DNA from 2 places in the Priestia sp. FSL W8-0001 genome. Region 2 is predicted to be linked to the other one. Evidence: riboswitches for the same ligand, from Rfam matches in the RefSeq annotation. Region 2 holds a riboswitch; the other holds the start of a gene.
The links. A riboswitch is a leader RNA that binds a small molecule or an ion and turns the genes downstream of it on or off. The one in region 2 is predicted to bind cyclic di-GMP.

Region 1 (8,591 bases), 1.1 Mb from region 2:
GCGATATGCTTGTGAATCAACAGAGAAAGTCGTTATTCCACTTTGCGGAGCGGGGATTAAAGTGACGTAAGGAATAAAAGATTTTAAGCTGAATAGAAAAAAGAACAAACTCTAGAACGAGATTGAAAGAATTGGAGGAAGACAGATGATTTTAGTCAGCTCATGCCTAGCAGGAATGCCGGTGCGGTATAACGGTACGTCTTGTGAACAGTCAGTCATACAATCGTTGATTCACGCGAAAAAAGCCGTTCCTGTCTGTCCAGAGCTTTTAGGAGGTTTTACCACGCCGCGCGAACCAGCTGAAATTGTTGGAGGAAGCGGTGAAGATGTGTTAGACGGAACGGCGAGCGTAATTGAAAAGTCGGGTAGGGACGTGACAAGTTTATACATAAAAGGAGCTTACCAAACACTTAAAATAGTAAAAGAGCTAAACGCAACTGTCGTGGTTTTAAAAGAAAGCAGCCCTTCATGTGGAAGTTCGATGATCTACAACGGCGCGTTTCAAGGGACACAAGTTGTAGGAATGGGAGTGACAACAGCTCTGTTAAGAAGACATTCCATTGAAGTGTTTTCAGAAGAGGAGTATAAAGTACTACTTGGCACCAGTTCAAGTTAAATATGCATGAAAAGTGAGGAGTCCATGTGCGCAAAAGTAAAAAATTCTATACAGTAGCCATCATGATTTTTGGAGTTTTCGTAATAGCAGTTACTTTAAATTTTCAATCATTTATACATGCAAAAAATATGTGTATCCAAGATGATAAAGAGCCGCTAGCAGAGAAAACATTTTTGGCATTCAATTGGTCCGTAGCTTGCCAAGAGTAGAATGATATGTAAATTACAAAAAAGCCCAGTAACAATAAACTGGGCTTTTTACCATAATGATGTTTCACGAGTACTTATGCTTCAATTCGCTTTCTAAGCGTCCAAATTTGATAAATCATATAAAGGGATTGATAAATAGTTAGGTAGGTTAATAAAATCCATCCATTCATTAAATATGGATAGATTGATTGTTGTACAGGTGTTGATGTAAGAAAATCTCTAAAATAGATACATAACATTACAACAAATGCTATAAATAGGCATAAACTTAGTAAGCCTTGTGTTAACTTACTTTTCGTTTTCCCGTTTTCAGCAGCATACTGGTTTGCCCAGCCGTCTTTTTTAGTTGCTGTAAGGCGTTCTATCCATACTTGATTAAAGGTAACGAGATTGACCCAAAGATAAATTTCAGGGCTGATTAATAAGCCAGATAAAATAACGTCAATGGGTCGATGCATTGGGGTTTTCAGAGCTAAAATAACATTTAAAATAGAAGCTAGACCAATAGAATAGCCCATATCCAAGTCCAATAAAATTGGTCTGTTGCCAGCGCTACCGCCAGCAAAAGTACAAATAAAAGGCGAATGAGCAAATCACTAAGCGTTTTTAGCTGTGAGCGCCATAGCTTACCTTTATGTCGTGTTTTAACACCTAAGTTAGAATTAGTAAGCAAATCAACGGTTCCTGACTTCCATTTGTTTCGCTGTTCACGAAACGTATGGTAGGAGCGCATGGAGTCAACAAAGCATCTGGCAGAAGGGCTAATTAACGTTTTCCAATTTGCTTTTTGAAGCTGCCAAGTTAACAGCATATCTTCAACATCACTATCATTTTGCCAAGGACCATCGAGGTTATTTTGTTCAACAACTGTTTGTAAAGCTTCAGGTCGAAATAATGTTGCTTGTCCTCCCAATACGTACGTACTTCCACCATGATACTGCAAATCTAAAAGTCAGCTAGCCATGTCCTGCTTTTGTTGATGGGTCCACCAACGAGTAAGTGGGCCACCGTATTCACCACTTGCTAACTTTTGCTCATATTGAACATCGTCTTTAGACAGCTGGCTTTTCTTTTTCAGCATGCGCATCGTATATTTTGCCATTACACCACCAATATTTCGAGATGTCATCAAATCTTCCCAGAGGTTAATAAGGGCTTGCGGAGCCAGACGACTGTCTGCATCCATCCCTAATATCGCTTTAATGGATTCTTTATACAGCTGTTGATAAGTTGTGAGAGTTTTAGAATACAAGTCAAGCGTATCACCGTAAATACGTTTCCAAGCTGTGTTCAGTGCACCAACTTTGCGCTGTTTATTATTTTCCGTAATAAGAACTTTAACGTTTAAATTAAAGTCTTTAGCAGCTTGTTCTGCACGTTCTTTTGTGCGGTCGGTGCAGTTATCAGCAATTACAAATACATCCAAGTCTACTCGATTAGGTAAAAGTTGATCTCCTAATCCTTCCAAACAATCTCGGATTGACTTTTCTTCATTGTGAGCTGGAATAAAAGCTACAATTCGAGGCTTCATGTACTAAGCGCCAATACTTCCTGTACGCATGCTTTCGCTGTTCATCGTTAATACCCCTCCAACGGTATCAGGAAACCCAGCCATCATAGCTATTAAGCGTTAGATCTGAGGTTTTGCGTCCTAACCTTTCGATTAGTTTGCCTTTGGCTGAAAAATAAAAGTTTGTTTTCTTTCAAGAACAAAAATGAAGATTAAATACCTATATAAAGAATACTTTTTCTAGATTCTATCATAAAAATAGGTAAATATACCTTATGTTAATTCGACAAATCATGCTATATTTCCCGAAATTATATGGTAGAATATTCAATATAATGAAAAAGTAGGTGTTTCTCTATGTATACAAGTGAACAGCACGCTTCTCACATCCAGCGTGAGCTTGAAAAGTATTCACAGTCAGTTGTGAATGAGCTAAGGAAGGTGACTCAATTTACCTTCCATTCAGAAATCGATCTGCTCGATTTTACTGCTTTTCCACAGGTATTGGATTTGTCCATTACGATGTTTTCGATGGACCGTGATGCAAATGAAGTGTTTGGAGAAGAGTGCAGAAGCGATGAGTTTGCTGGAAGCTTTACGATTAGTGAAGAAGTAAACTACAATTATCTATCGGAAGAGGAAGAAGACGCATTTTGGGAGTTTTATGAGGAGAACGAAAAGGTTGAAGAAGCAGAACATAAGGCTATTGCAAGCTGGTTTTATAGCTGTTGGTTAGAAGCGGGTGGTTCTTCTATTAAGCTTCCAAGTTACTTTAGCTTCCACGACCACGACCTTTGCTTGGATTTGCATCAAAACAAGTGGATTTCCGACGGTGATAAGTGGTTTGAGTAAAGAGGAAAAATCTGCTGCTTTATTGCATAAAAAGTGATTATGAAATCGTTCGATACTTTTATTATCTGAGGTGTGAAGCGGAAAAGAAGGTAGTCACTTTACAAAGTACTAAGCTTTCTCAAAGAAATTTAAATTTTTGATATGAAACTATAGCAAACGGAAAAAGCTCTGTGAATCACTATGACAGAGCTTTTTACTGTTTATAGCACCTTCTCTAATAGCTTTCATTTGCTTTTACAAGAACAGACGATTTGACGTTTACTTTTGATAAGCAAGCGGTTAATATTCCGGCAGTTAGTATAAATCCGCCAATCATTCCGATGACGCCGTGCCAGCCGTAGTGGGACCAGAATATTCCGCCTAAGGTCCCGCCAACGCTTGACCCCGTATAGTATAAAAATAAATATAGAGATGAGGCTTGTGCTTTGTTGCGCAGGGCTCGCTGTCCTACCCAGCTGCTAGCGATGGAATGAGCGCCGAAAAAGCCAAAAGTAAAGAGGCCGATACCGATAATTTTTAATAGTAAGTGGCTCTCTAAAGTAAGGCAGACACCTGCAAACGCAACGAGTAGATTAATCAGCAGAATTGGCTGTTTACCGTGGTGATCAATGAGCTTTCCGTTCCAAATTGAACTGAATGTTCCAATCATCATGATAATAAAAATCCAGCTGATAACGGATTCGCTGAGTCCGTAAGGCTTAGCGGTTAGCACGTAGCCAATGTAATTGAACAAAGCAACATTGCTTCCTAATAGTAAAAAGCCAATGCAAAATAAAAAGAGTAATCCAGGGTCTTTTAAATGGTCAACTAGTGACTTTCCTAAGCTGACGACATTGAGGCTACGCGGTGTAAAGTGTGTAGAATGAGGGAGGCTGCGCCAAAAAAGAACCGTAGCAATTAAGCTAATAATGCCAATTAATCCAATGGAGAAATGCCAGCCTGCTGTGTCGTTGACAACTCCTGAAATGACACGCCCCGCTACGGCTCCAATGGCGTTTCCGCTAATGTATAAGCCCATGGCTGCACCTAAGCTTTTTCTTTCAATCTCTTCGCCAAGATAAGCCATTGCAACGGCCGGTAAGCCTGCTAAAGCAATTCCAACGAGTGCACGAAATACTAGTAACACATAAAAATTAGGACTAAAAGCTGTTAAAATGCAAAGCGCAGAAGCAGCAAACATTGAATAAACCATCACAGATTTTCGGCCCCATACTTCAGAAAGAGAACCAAAGACAAGCATACTGATGGCGAGGGTAATAGTTGTGATGGATAGCGACAAGCTTGCGATAGTCGGTGAAATATCAAATTCGTTTGTGAACGTTACCATTAATGGCTGAGTGCAATAAAGAATGGCAAAAGTATTGAAGCCCGCTGCAAAAAATGCAAAGCTCGTTTTGCGAAACGCTTTTGTTCCCTGCTGAATATAGCTCATACTATCATCACTTGTTCATGATCATATTCTCCACACATGTTTTATCCATCCTTTTGATTATTAATTTCGATTCTATAGCTATAGAAGAACTTCTCTCCTATATATCCTATCACTTCTGATATATAATGTATAATGCATAGTTATCATGATTTTAATGTATTTATGTAATGAGTGGAAGGGGTGTCAAACGAGGTGGAATGGCAGCAATTTGAGTATTTCCAGACTTTAGCACGCTTACAGCATATGACAAAAGCAGCCAAGGAGCTTTCGATTACGCAACCCGCTTTAAGCAGGTCGCTAGCTCGGTTTGAAGAGGAAATCGGTGTTTCACTCTTTGAACGACAGGGAAGATCGATTCGCTTAAATCAGTACGGTGAAATTCTACTAAAAAGCGTTACGAATATGATGAGTGAATTTGAGAAAGGGAAGCAAGAGATTCAGCATTTACTTGACCCTGACCAAGGTCAGGTTTCTCTAGGATTTTTACATACGCTGAGCACCAACCTCATACCTGATTTGCTTGTGGAATTTCGCAGACAGTATCCCAAGGTCAACTTTTCACTTAGACAGAGTCCAACGCATATTCTACTAGATCAGCTGGAAAAAGGAGAGTTAGACATTTGCTTAATCTCTCCCATGGGTATTAAAGAACCCGTAGCGTGGAAAGAGCTTTGGAGAGAAGAGTTATTTGCGATTGTGCCGACGAATCATGCTTTTGCCACAAAAGAAGCAATAACCATTGAAGAGCTAGTAGAAGAACCGTTTATTCATTTGAAAAAAGGGTTTAGCCTACGCGTCACGGTTGAACAGTTTCTACATGAAGTGGGCGTGAATCCTCATGTAACTTTTGAAGGAGAAGAAGCTGACACGGTTGCGGGTCTTGTTGCTGCGGGTCTTGGCGTATCAATTTTGCCAGATTTAAAAGGAGTAGATCAAAGTCATATCGTGAAAATTCCTATTCGCTATTCAAAATGTGAACGTCTTATCGGTCTAGCTTGGGTTGAAGGAAGATATATTTCACCAGCCGTGCAGAACTTTAAAGAGTTTATATTAAAAACGTTTTAGCCGTCTATCAATAAATAAAATCCCTTCTTTACGCATATACATGGGTATTAAAAGAGTGTGCCAAGCTATAAAGGAGGGATTTTACATGTCAACAGTTCCAATACCTCTTTATAAAAAATGGTGGTTTCTTGCGCTGATGCTTGCGCTAACGATTGTCTTTTTATTTTGTTCTGCACTTATTATTACGAGCTATCAAAAAATTTCACTGCTAGAAGAAGAGCTTGCTGAACTGACAGAAGAAAAGAAAGAAGTCCTCGTAGAAAAAAATCAGGCTTTAAAGCAGCTTGAACATGTAAAAATGCAGCTGTCTGAGCTTGAAGATAAGCTCGCAGGTCAAACGGCAACCAGTCATGATACGCCAACAGCTTTTTCAGCTACGCTTACGAATCCAATTTTGTCATTAGATAAAAAAGAGGTTGAGCATGTGGTTTATCAAGCTGCCGAAGAGAAATATCCTAAGAACAAAACGATGCAGCAGTACGTGATTAAAGAACAGCTTGAAAGCTATGAATATTTAAAAGAATACGAGATTACTTCGCAGTTTGAGCTAAACCACCTACATGATGCGATGAAGGCCCATCCAGATGATTTTACCGCGATGCAAATGGTATTTGAAGAAGAGTTAAAAGCTTACGAATATTAATGTCGAAATGCTATGCGGGTTATCGTATAGCTATTTTTGTCTGGAAATCTCGTGAAATTCCTGTATAGTGATAGTAGAAAATATTGAATTAACGGGTGAATAACTACATGAGCACAATTAAATGGAATGAAGCAGCTTATGAGATGCTGCAAGAATGGCTGAGCTTATATAACGAAAAAGAACCGCTGCGCTCACGCCATTTACGTAACGTAAAGGACAAGCTTCATCAGCTGACGGAACAAGAGTTTATGATGGAAGTTTCTAAAGAGCTGCATGAGGTTTATAAAGTAGTGAAAACAGAGCGCAAGCAGTATGATATGACTAACGGAGAATTTTTAGTGACAACGCTGCTTTCAACAGATTATCCAGCTTTTCTGGAAGCTCGCAGTCAAAACTTGCGCCGAGTAGAGAAGTTAAAACAACTACATACAGATATACTAAGCCTTTTTGAAACAAACATTAACACATCGTCTGACATGACCAGCTTGTTAAATCGTTTTTTCGATGTTATGTCAGCATATGGTCAAACAAACAAGCTAGCGAATCTTGAAGCGAAGTGCGCAGAATATTTGCCAGCGTTTATGGATGTTGATCAAAAGCGTGAAGGGTTAAAAGAAGATGCTTTAACTGTTCAAAAGCAAGAAAGTGAGCTGCTTGAAGAATGGAATCAGCTCCGAAAAAAGCGGTACGTGACAAAGCAAACAGCAACTGCGTTTCGTACGAAGCAGCACGAATACAATGAAAGCATTCGCCGTCTTACCGTAGCAAATAAACAGCTCGAAGAAATCGACTTACCTGGTTTGAAGAACAGTTTTGCGAATCTTGAAGCTGATATGAAAGCATACGCTATCGAGGCACTGCGGGCTATTGAAAAAGAAATTAATGAAATGATAAACGATAGCGAGCGTGCTCAACAACAGTTACAAAAACAAATCGAGAAAGTAAGCTACGTCGAAGAAATGGATGCGCATTATAAATGGCTATCATCGTTTATGAACGCTTCACGAACGTTTTTTCAAGGAAAAGAAATTGAAGCGTTCGACCAAGTAGCAGACCTGTACCGAAGCTCAGCTATTGCTGAATTTATTGAAGTTGCTGAAGAAGTACAAATGCTTACCGGGCCGGAACGTATGTCACCTGTTTCTCTTCCTTCTTATTTTGCTAGTTTGCAAGTGAAAGAAGAAAAGCTAAGCGTTCCAGCTACAGCCGACTATCCGGTTTTAGAAAAGCAGCAAAAAACAAAGCGAACGTTTCCCTTTTTCGTAGGGGCAGTTCTTGCAATCGTGCTCATTTTTATTGTGTATATGAATTTTGGCCGCGGGGTTACGGATGATAACACTGCACCAGCTATGACAGAAAAAGCAGAGGCAAAAGATAAGCAATCAGCAGAAAATGACCCAAAGCCTGTAAAAGACGTGAGTGAAACAGAGATTCACAACTTTGTAGGGTCTTATAAAGCCGCTTATTTTTCAAGCTTAAACAGCGGTGACTTTAGCGGAATGGCACCTTATATCGATGAAGATGCGCAAGTGTATAGTGATTTAGAAGCGTATATTACGTCTTTAGCTGGAAAAAACGTGTCGTTTGCCAATGATCAATTGCTTGTTAGTAAAGTTGAAAAGACAGGTGAAGGTAAGTATTCGGTGTATGCAACAGAAGAGTACACGTTTACCGATTCGTATGATGCCAGTACAAAGTTTGTAAAGAATCGAATCTATCGCGTGGAGCTAAAAGGTGAAGATAAGCTTAAAATTAAAAGTATTGAAACCACCAAAGACGTTCAAACGCCAGTTGAATAAACTATAGAGAAAGATCCTCCTCTCATCATTTAAGAGATTTTGAGAGGGGGATCTTTCTGTTCAAGCGTGTTTGCTTTAGGAGCTTTTTGAAGCGTAAGTAAAAAGACAACACCAAAGATACAAGCAGCTCCTACCCACTGAAAGAACCCAAACGGCTGCTGAAGCCAAAAGACCGTTGTCAAAACAGCAGCAAGAGGCTCCAGACTTCCTAACAAACTTGTTTCTTTTGGGGGGAGGCTATCTAAGCTTTTAATATACAGCCAAAACGCCAGCATCGTTCCAAAGATGATGACAAAGAGCAAGTAGCCGTACGCAGCAAACGTAAATGTATCAAAATGAGCTTCCCAAGGCGCTCGAATAAAGCTAAGCGCAACTCCGCCAACCACCATTGACCATCCAACAACAACCAAAGAGTTAAATCGTTTAAGAAGCCGAACTGCATACAGCGTATAAAAAGCGGAGCAT
Region 2 (8,591 bases):
CTGATACTCACCGATGTTAGGACAAGGATCATTACATTTTTAATCGTTTCTGTCGTTAGCTTGATGGGTATGTGGTGGTACCCCATACCCATCAAGCTAACGCAATGGATTTTCCCCAAAACGAAAAAAACGTTATTCTTTTTAGTAAACTACTCGAAAAGGATGGCGTTTTTTTATGGATGTTCAGTTTTCCGAAGAATTACACCTATTTGCACAAGAATTACAACGCTCTTTGTCTCCCATTGCCTTACAAGAAATCGCTAAGAAAGTGGGATTTGTGAAACGATCGAGTAAGTATCAAGCAAATGAACTGATGGCTCTTTGCGTGTGGCTTAGCCAGGAAGTCGCTCGCACATCGCTTGCACAACTGTGTAGTCGACTAGAAGCTTCAACAGGTGTCCTGATGAGTCAGGAAGGATTGAATCAACGGTTTAATCCAGCAGCCGTCCAGTTTCTTCGTGAGGTGTTTGCTTTACTTCTCACACAGAAACTTTGTGCAACACAATCGCTATCGTCAACGCTCTTCTTGATTTTTAACCGTATTCGGATTTTAGATGCCACAGTGTTTCAGCTACCCGATGCCTTCGTAAGTGATTATCAAGGGTCTGGAGGAAGCAGTAATACGGCAGGTGTAAAGATTCAGCTTGAATATGACTTATTGAGTGGGCAATTTTTACACGTACAGCTAGGACCGGGAAAAGATAATGATAAAACGTATGGCACAACTTGTCTTGAAAGTGTGAAAGCAGGCGATTTCTGTTTACGTGATTTAGGTTATTTTGATTTACGAGATTTACAAACGATTCATGAATTAGGCGCCTTTTATCTCTCTCGATTAAAGCTAAATACCCGTATTTATGTAAAAAACCCTGAACCAGAATACTTCAAAAACGGCACACTGAAAAAGCAGAGCGAATATATTCAGCTTAATATGGCACACATCTTGAACGAACTGGAACCGGGTGAGACCATTGAACTTTCAGAAGCTTATGTTGGTCAAATTCAAAAATTACCGACACGTGTCATCATTCACCGACTAACGAACGAACAAACTAAAACCCGTTTAAACAACCAAGCTGTACGTGAGAAAAAGAAAGGCATTGTCATGAAGGATAAAAGTAAACAGCTGATGGGAATGAACGTTTATATTACGAACACACCACCAAAAGAAGTACCGACAAACGATGTGCATTCATTGTATTCGTTACGTTGGCAGATTGAAATTTTATTTAAAACATGGAAGTCCTTCTTCGAAATAGATGAATGTAAAACCATCAAAAAGGAACGGCTAGAGTGCCATTTATATGGGCAACTCATCGGGATTCTTCTCTGTTCTTCCACCATGTTTCAAATGCGGCAGATCCTGTTGAAAAAGAGAAAACAAGAGCTGAGTGAATACAAATCAATTTATATGATTAAGGACTATTTTCCGTTACTATTTCCAGCAATGGCAGGTGATCTGACTGAACTCGTAACGATTCTCCAACGACTGTATCACCTGTTGAAAAAGAATGGGCGTAAGTGTCATCGGTATCAGAAAAAAACCGTTTTTGACATTCTTGGTATTGTGTATGAGACAGCAGTAAAACAACAACAAGTTGCCTAACGAAAAAATGATGGTTTCATAGGCTTCTTTGTCATGCCGATTTTTCTGATACTCACCGATGTTAGGACAAGGATCATTACATTTTTAATCGTTTCTGTCGTTAGCTTGATGGGTATGTGGTGGTACCCCATACCCATCAAGCTAACGCAATGGATTTTCCCCAAAACGAAAAAAACGTTATTCTTTTTAGTAAACTACTCGAAAAGGATGGCGTTTTTTTATGGATGTTCAGTTTTCCGAAGAATTACACCTATTTGCACAAGAATTACAACGCTCTTTGTCTCCCATTGCCTTACAAGAAATCGCTAAGAAAGTGGGATTTGTGAAACGATCGAGTAAGTATCAAGCAAATGAACTGATGGCTCTTTGCGTGTGGCTTAGCCAGGAAGTCGCTCGCACATCGCTTGCACAACTGTGTAGTCGACTAGAAGCTTCAACAGGTGTCCTGATGAGTCAGGAAGGATTGAATCAACGGTTTAATCCAGCAGCCGTCCAGTTTCTTCGTGAGGTGTTTGCTTTACTTCTCACACAGAAACTTTGTGCAACACAATCGCTATCGTCAACGCTCTTCTTGATTTTTAACCGTATTCGGATTTTAGATGCCACAGTGTTTCAGCTACCCGATGCCTTCGTAAGTGATTATCAAGGGTCTGGAGGAAGCAGTAATACGGCAGGTGTAAAGATTCAGCTTGAATATGACTTATTGAGTGGGCAATTTTTACACGTACAGCTAGGACCGGGAAAAGATAATGATAAAACGTATGGCACAACTTGTCTTGAAAGTGTGAAAGCAGGCGATTTCTGTTTACGTGATTTAGGTTATTTTGATTTACGAGATTTACAAACGATTCATGAATTAGGCGCCTTTTATCTCTCTCGATTAAAGCTAAATACCCGTATTTATGTAAAAAACCCTGAACCAGAATACTTCAAAAACGGCACACTGAAAAAGCAGAGCGAATATATTCAGCTTAATATGGCACACATCTTGAACGAACTGGAACCGGGTGAGACCATTGAACTTTCAGAAGCTTATGTTGGTCAAATTCAAAAATTACCGACACGTGTCATCATTCACCGACTAACGAACGAACAAACTAAAACCCGTTTAAACAACCAAGCTGTACGTGAGAAAAAGAAAGGCATTGTCATGAAGGATAAAAGTAAACAGCTGATGGGAATGAACGTTTATATTACGAACACACCACCAAAAGAAGTACCGACAAACGATGTGCATTCATTGTATTCGTTACGTTGGCAGATTGAAATTTTATTTAAAACATGGAAGTCCTTCTTCGAAATAGATGAATGTAAAACCATCAAAAAGGAACGGCTAGAGTGCCATTTATATGGGCAACTCATCGGGATTCTTCTCTGTTCTTCCACCATGTTTCAAATGCGGCAGATCCTGTTGAAAAAGAGAAAACAAGAGCTGAGTGAATACAAATCAATTTATATGATTAAGGACTATTTTCCGTTACTATTTCCAGCAATGGCAGGTGATCTGACTGAACTCGTAACGATTCTCCAACGACTGTATCACCTGTTGAAAAAGAATGGGCGTAAGTGTCATCGGTATCAGAAAAAAACCGTTTTTGACATTCTTGGTATTGTGTATGAGACAGCAGTAAAACAACAACAAGTTGCCTAACGAAAAAATGATGGTTTCATAGGCTTCTTTGTCATGCCGATTTTTCTGATACTCACCGATGTTAGGACAAGGATCATTACATTTTTAATCGTTTCTGTCGTTAGCTTGATGGGTATGTGGTGGTACCCCTAAATAGAAGATAATAAAAAGCTGGATAAATCTTTTTCCCAACGTAGTTAAAGCACATTAATACGATGAATGCTGGGATAAATGGCAGAGGAAGATACTCTACGCTTAGCCAAAACTTAACTTCTTCAATCGATGTACTCATCATTTCAAACATGTATCCAAAAGCAAAAACAGATGACAGAAAGGTTAATATGACATAGTGCTTAACCCGAGGACTGTCTCGAATTTTAAACGCACCGTATAAACTTAAAGCTAAACTAAGGACACCCGAACTTCCAACAATCACTACATATTTGAGTAGTTCACTATGCATGAGCCACGACTCCATTTTCATTAAGGTTAGCGTACGCTACATTATTATATAGCAGCGCGTTTCTCTTAGACTATATATTTTCGTTCATCTAGCCTATTTATCCTCCATAAAACCCAATTACTTCACATTTAATAAGTATATATTCATATAAATCCGATAATTTTTTCAATTTTTTAAAGATAAACAACACCTTTCGACATCTTTTTCATTTTGTTTAGCATATACTTTTAATACTACTAAAAATAATTCTCTTCAGAAAAAGGCAAATCTTTCGAAAGAAAGCGACGCAAAGCTACAGATCTAAGGTGCAACGGCACTATGATGGCTGAGCTCCCTGGGATGGGTCGAGGGGGATATTAAAGTAATGACAAATCAAATAACAGTAAAAGCAGAAGAAGATGTACAAGAATGGATTTCACTCATGCAGCACGCAAAAGATCTCGGTCTCACCATTGAAGAAATACAGCATTTTTTACTTCAGAACGAAACTACATAAACAGTCCTCAAGCTGAAATAAGGCACCGTAAACCTTCAGGTATAGACTACCTGAAGGTTTTTTCGTGCTTGCTTTTCTTGTATACTAGTAATAGGTAAAAACTAGAAAGGATTGTGAAGAAACATTGAATATAGCATCGTTTATCATAATCGCTGCCCTAGTCGTCTACATTTTTACACTACATTCAAAAATACGGGCGCTTGAAAAGCAGATTAAAACAACACCGCTTACGGAAAACCAACAAGAAGCGCTCGCAATAAAAGTCTCAGCCATGCTTGAAAAAGGGTATACAAATGTAGAAGTTATAAAAGCCGTTCGACAAGATACAGGGTGGGGCTTACTTCAAGCAAAACAGTACGTTGATACGTTCAAAAGATGACCAAAATCGAGTTCTTTGGTCATCTTTTTTGCGATTTGATAACGTTTTTCGTCAAATACAGACAGATAACCTTAATTAATGGTACAATGGCGATAAAACAGTGAATTTAACATCATTATGTCAACGGCGATAAAGATGATGATTATTTAAACAATCACTTACCTTTTTTGAACAATCGAATGAGAGAAAGTAGGCTGAACATATGATTGATTTTGATACAGGATCTCCACTAGTGAAAATTAAAGTAGTTGGTGTGGGAGGCGGTGGAAACAATACCGTTAACCGCATGATTGAACACGGCGTGCAAGGCGTTGAATTTATGGCTGTAAACACCGACGCTCAGGCTCTTAATCTATCAAAAGCAGAAAAACGCATGCAAATTGGTGCTGCCTTAACGCGTGGACTGGGTGCGGGTGCAAACCCCGAAGTCGGACGCGCTGCTGCTGAAGAGAGCAAAGAGGAAATTCAAGACGCCCTTCAAGGTGCGGACATGGTGTTTGTAACAGCAGGGATGGGCGGCGGAACAGGGACAGGTGCTGCACCTGTTGTTGCGGAGATGGCTCGTGAGCTCGGTGCGCTAACAATTGGTGTCGTAACAAAGCCGTTTCGTTTTGAAGGAACAAAACGTACTCGTCAAGCAACAGGCGGTGTTGACGAAATGATGAACGCAGTTGATACGCTAATTGTCATTCCAAATGACCGCTTATTAGAAATTGGTGATAAGCGCACGACAATGCTGGATGCTTTCCGCGAAGCTGATAACGTACTGCGTCAAGGGATTCAAGGGATTTCCGACTTGATTTCTATCCCAGGCTTCATTAACCTTGATTTTGCTGATGTAAAAACCATTATGTCAGACCAAGGCTACGCGCTGATGGGAATTGGGATTGCAAGCGGTCCTGAACGCGCTGCTGAAGCGGCGAAAAAAGCAATTTCTAGTCCACTGTTAGATCGTTCAATTGACGGTGCACAAGGAATTCTAATGAATATTACAAGCGGCTCTAACCTCAGTTTATTTGAAGTACAGGAAGCTGCAGATATCGTAACGTCTGCTTCTGACCAAGAATTGAACATGATTTTCGGTTCTGTTATTAATGAAGATCTTCAAGATAAAGTAATGGTAACCGTTATCGCAACTGGCTTTTCAGAAAGCTAACAAAAAAACACTTGGATGATCCAAGTGTTTTTATTTATACAACAGGTTCCAAATATTTCGCCTTTAAATAGATAATAGCCTGCTCAATACACACGGGCTTGCTAAAAATATAGCCTTGAATAAACGGACAGTCATTCTCCTCTAAGAACGAAAGCTGCGCACGCGTTTCCACACCTTCAGCAATCACCTTCATATTCAGCCCCCGTGCTAAGTAAAGAAGGCTCTTTGTAATGGTTTGATGTTTTTCGTTTTCAACAACGGACTGAATAAACGTTTTATCGATTTTCAACACGTCAAAATCAAGCTTTTGCAAGTGAGACAGCGAACTAAACCCTGTTCCAAAATCATCTAAAGCGAACGTCACGCCCTGCTTTTTTAAAACGGTCATCATCTTTTTTACTTGCTCTTCATGATGAATGATGGAGTTTTCCGTAATCTCAAGTTCAATAAGCGATGGATCGATGTCATAGCGTTCTAAAAGCTCCATGACAAATTCAACAAAGTTAGGTTTTAATAAGCGTTTTGACGATAAATTAACCGACACAGGAACGACTGTTAATCCTAACTGCTTCCACTCTTGCAGCTGTTGACATACTCTCTCTAGTACCCAATCTCCAATTTTCACAATTAAATTAGACTCTTCTGCTAGAGGAATAAATTCTCCTGGTGATACAAATCCCCATTCAGGATGATCCCAGCGAATTAACGCTTCAAAGCTATCAAGCTCTCTCGTTTGCGTATTGATCTTCGGCTGATAATGAAGAAAAAACTCATTTTGTTCAATGGCATTTCGCAGCCCTTTTTCTAAATGAAAACTTTTGTACGTTCGGCTATCCATATGAGGTGAATAAAGCTGCCAGTCATTTTTTCCAAGCTCTTTTGCTCGATATAAAGCAAGACTTGCATTTTTCAACAGCGTTTTTGCGTCTTTTCCGTCATGCGGATAAATTGTAATCCCCATGCTGGTGGTTGTGTGAAGATGAAATTCATCAATTTCAACTTCTCTTTCTACTTGTTCAAAAAGCGATTTGGCAATTTGCGTACATTCTTCTAAACGGTCTAATGACTCAAAAAATATCGCAAATTCATCGCCGCCCACTCGTGATAAAGACCCTTTACCTTGTACCGTTTTCTCCAGACGATGCGCTAACTTTTGCAGCATGAGATCACCGATATCATGACCTAAAGTATCGTTTAAATATTTAAAACGGTCAAGGCCGAGATAAAAAACAGCAATGAACGAATGATTCTTTTTAACGCGTGCAATTGCATTAGTTAAATCTCGTTCAAACTTACGGCGGTTTGGCAAATTCGTTAGATAATCGTAATTTGCTAGATATTCAATTTCATCCGTATAGCGCTTTTGCTCCGTAACGTCTTCTACAATTCCGTCGAGACGAATGACGTTTCCTGAATCATCTAAAACTGGAATCACTTGATCTTTTAGCCATTTAGTAATTCCTTTCTTTGTCACGATGCGATAATAGTGACAAATTGGCTCACCGCCCATCAGCTTTACTTGTTCTGCCTCTACTTTTTCAAGGTCATCTGGATGAACACACTCTTTCCACAATGAGCGACTTTGAATAAATTTCATTGCCGCTTCCTCATAGATATTTGCCACTCCGTCGGAACAAAACGTCACTTTGTTTGTGCGAACATCCGCTGACCATATCCCAACATCTAAGCTGTTATAAACCATGGAAAACTGACGCTCAACTTGCTTAAGCTGCTTTTTTATTTGATGTATTTCAGTTACATCAAATACGACGCCAAGAAGCTGCACAACTTGATTTTTCTCATCTATAACAGGATCTGCTTGTTCAAATACGATGCGTGAATGACCGCTGGGCTGAACTAAACGATATTTAATACTGTAGCTATCTCCCTTTTCAATGGCACGCTTTATAGTTTGATTCACTCGCTGCCGATCACCAGGGTGCACAAACGTCAGCACTTCATCGTATGAAGGAATAAAATCTGATGTTTCTTCCATACCAAAAATGACGTACATCTGTCGGGACCAGTACGATTCATTTTCCAATACGTCATAATACCAACTTCCAATATTCGCTAGCTTTTGCTCCATATTCAATTGGGTTTGAAGCGTCATTACATTCAGCTGTTCTTCCGACTTCTTTTTACAGATGGCATACACTGCCTGTAGCTGTCCCTCAATAAGAATAGGAACATAGCTCAGCATCACTCTAGTACTCTTTCCAAACTTTGTTTTTAGAATGGTAGTAAACCGAACGACTTCACCTTTCAGCGCTTCTGTAAAATACTTTTGATGATCTAACCCGTACTCTACAAGTTGAAAAAAAGAGAATTGATCTTGTACTTCAGTACATACAAAAGCCGAAGCCTGCTTGTTATAAAAAAGCAAATCACCTTTTTCATCGAGCAAAAAAATAGCGTGTGAACTGGCTTCTATGAGTGCTGTATTAAAAGTATGAACACCCATCGCATCTTGTGTAGTAGATGCGATGTGATTAAAAAATGAGTCATGCATCTGGTTCTCTTTTCTCCTCGCTCTATCAGTCTTATCTTTAATTGTAAAGGTTCAGTTTGATTTTGCAAGCCTATCCTTACAAAACTGTCATTATTTTCTTAAGGATAATATTTTCATTGAGCTCTGGAAAAGAATAACCGTTTAACGTGTTTTTTGTTTATAGATAAAAATTGACGTTAGCCACGATAAAAGATAGAGAAGTAAAGCAGGTAAAAAAACAAGCATATAAAGGTTTGAGACCTCTAAAGACATGATTGTGCGTGCCGTGTTAATTACCCGCTCCTGCAGGTTATGCACAAAGGTATTAGCAATGATCATATAGATAACGAACAGCCCAATAAAAGCTATT

Region 1: it holds a riboswitch for cyclic di-GMP, as region 2 does, so the genes downstream of both, MKZ18_RS11375 (glycosyltransferase family 2 protein) here and MKZ18_RS05445 (anti-repressor SinI family protein) in region 2, are expected to answer to the same signal.

What each region holds. Positions count from the first base shown of each region.
Region 1 covers NZ_JBBPAL010000001.1:2,133,171-2,141,761, reverse strand. Annotated here, with positions in the region: gene thrC (threonine synthase) at 1-70, shown strand, start outside; gene MKZ18_RS11390 (DUF523 domain-containing protein) at 146-616, shown strand; gene MKZ18_RS11385 (hypothetical protein) at 900-1,343, opposite strand; gene MKZ18_RS11380 (glycosyltransferase) at 1,322-1,768, opposite strand; gene MKZ18_RS11375 (glycosyltransferase family 2 protein) at 1,778-2,356, opposite strand; cyclic di-GMP riboswitch class I at 2,424-2,508, opposite strand; gene MKZ18_RS11370 (hypothetical protein) at 2,693-3,187, shown strand; gene MKZ18_RS11365 (MFS transporter) at 3,402-4,619, opposite strand; gene MKZ18_RS11360 (LysR family transcriptional regulator) at 4,812-5,684, shown strand; gene MKZ18_RS11355 (hypothetical protein) at 5,770-6,327, shown strand; gene MKZ18_RS11350 (TcaA NTF2-like domain-containing protein) at 6,435-8,126, shown strand; gene MKZ18_RS11345 (EamA family transporter) at 8,156-8,591, opposite strand, start outside.
Region 2 covers NZ_JBBPAL010000001.1:1,035,834-1,044,424, reverse strand. Annotated here, with positions in the region: gene MKZ18_RS05460 (IS4 family transposase) at 176-1,606, shown strand; gene MKZ18_RS05455 (IS4 family transposase) at 1,827-3,257, shown strand; gene MKZ18_RS05450 (histidine kinase N-terminal 7TM domain-containing protein) at 3,358-3,699, opposite strand; cyclic di-GMP riboswitch class I at 3,951-4,037, shown strand; gene MKZ18_RS05445 (anti-repressor SinI family protein) at 4,064-4,195, shown strand; gene MKZ18_RS05440 (hypothetical protein) at 4,320-4,574, shown strand; gene ftsZ (cell division protein FtsZ) at 4,777-5,730, shown strand; gene MKZ18_RS05430 (GGDEF domain-containing phosphodiesterase) at 5,765-8,242, opposite strand; gene MKZ18_RS05425 (ABC-2 transporter permease) at 8,384-8,591, opposite strand, start outside.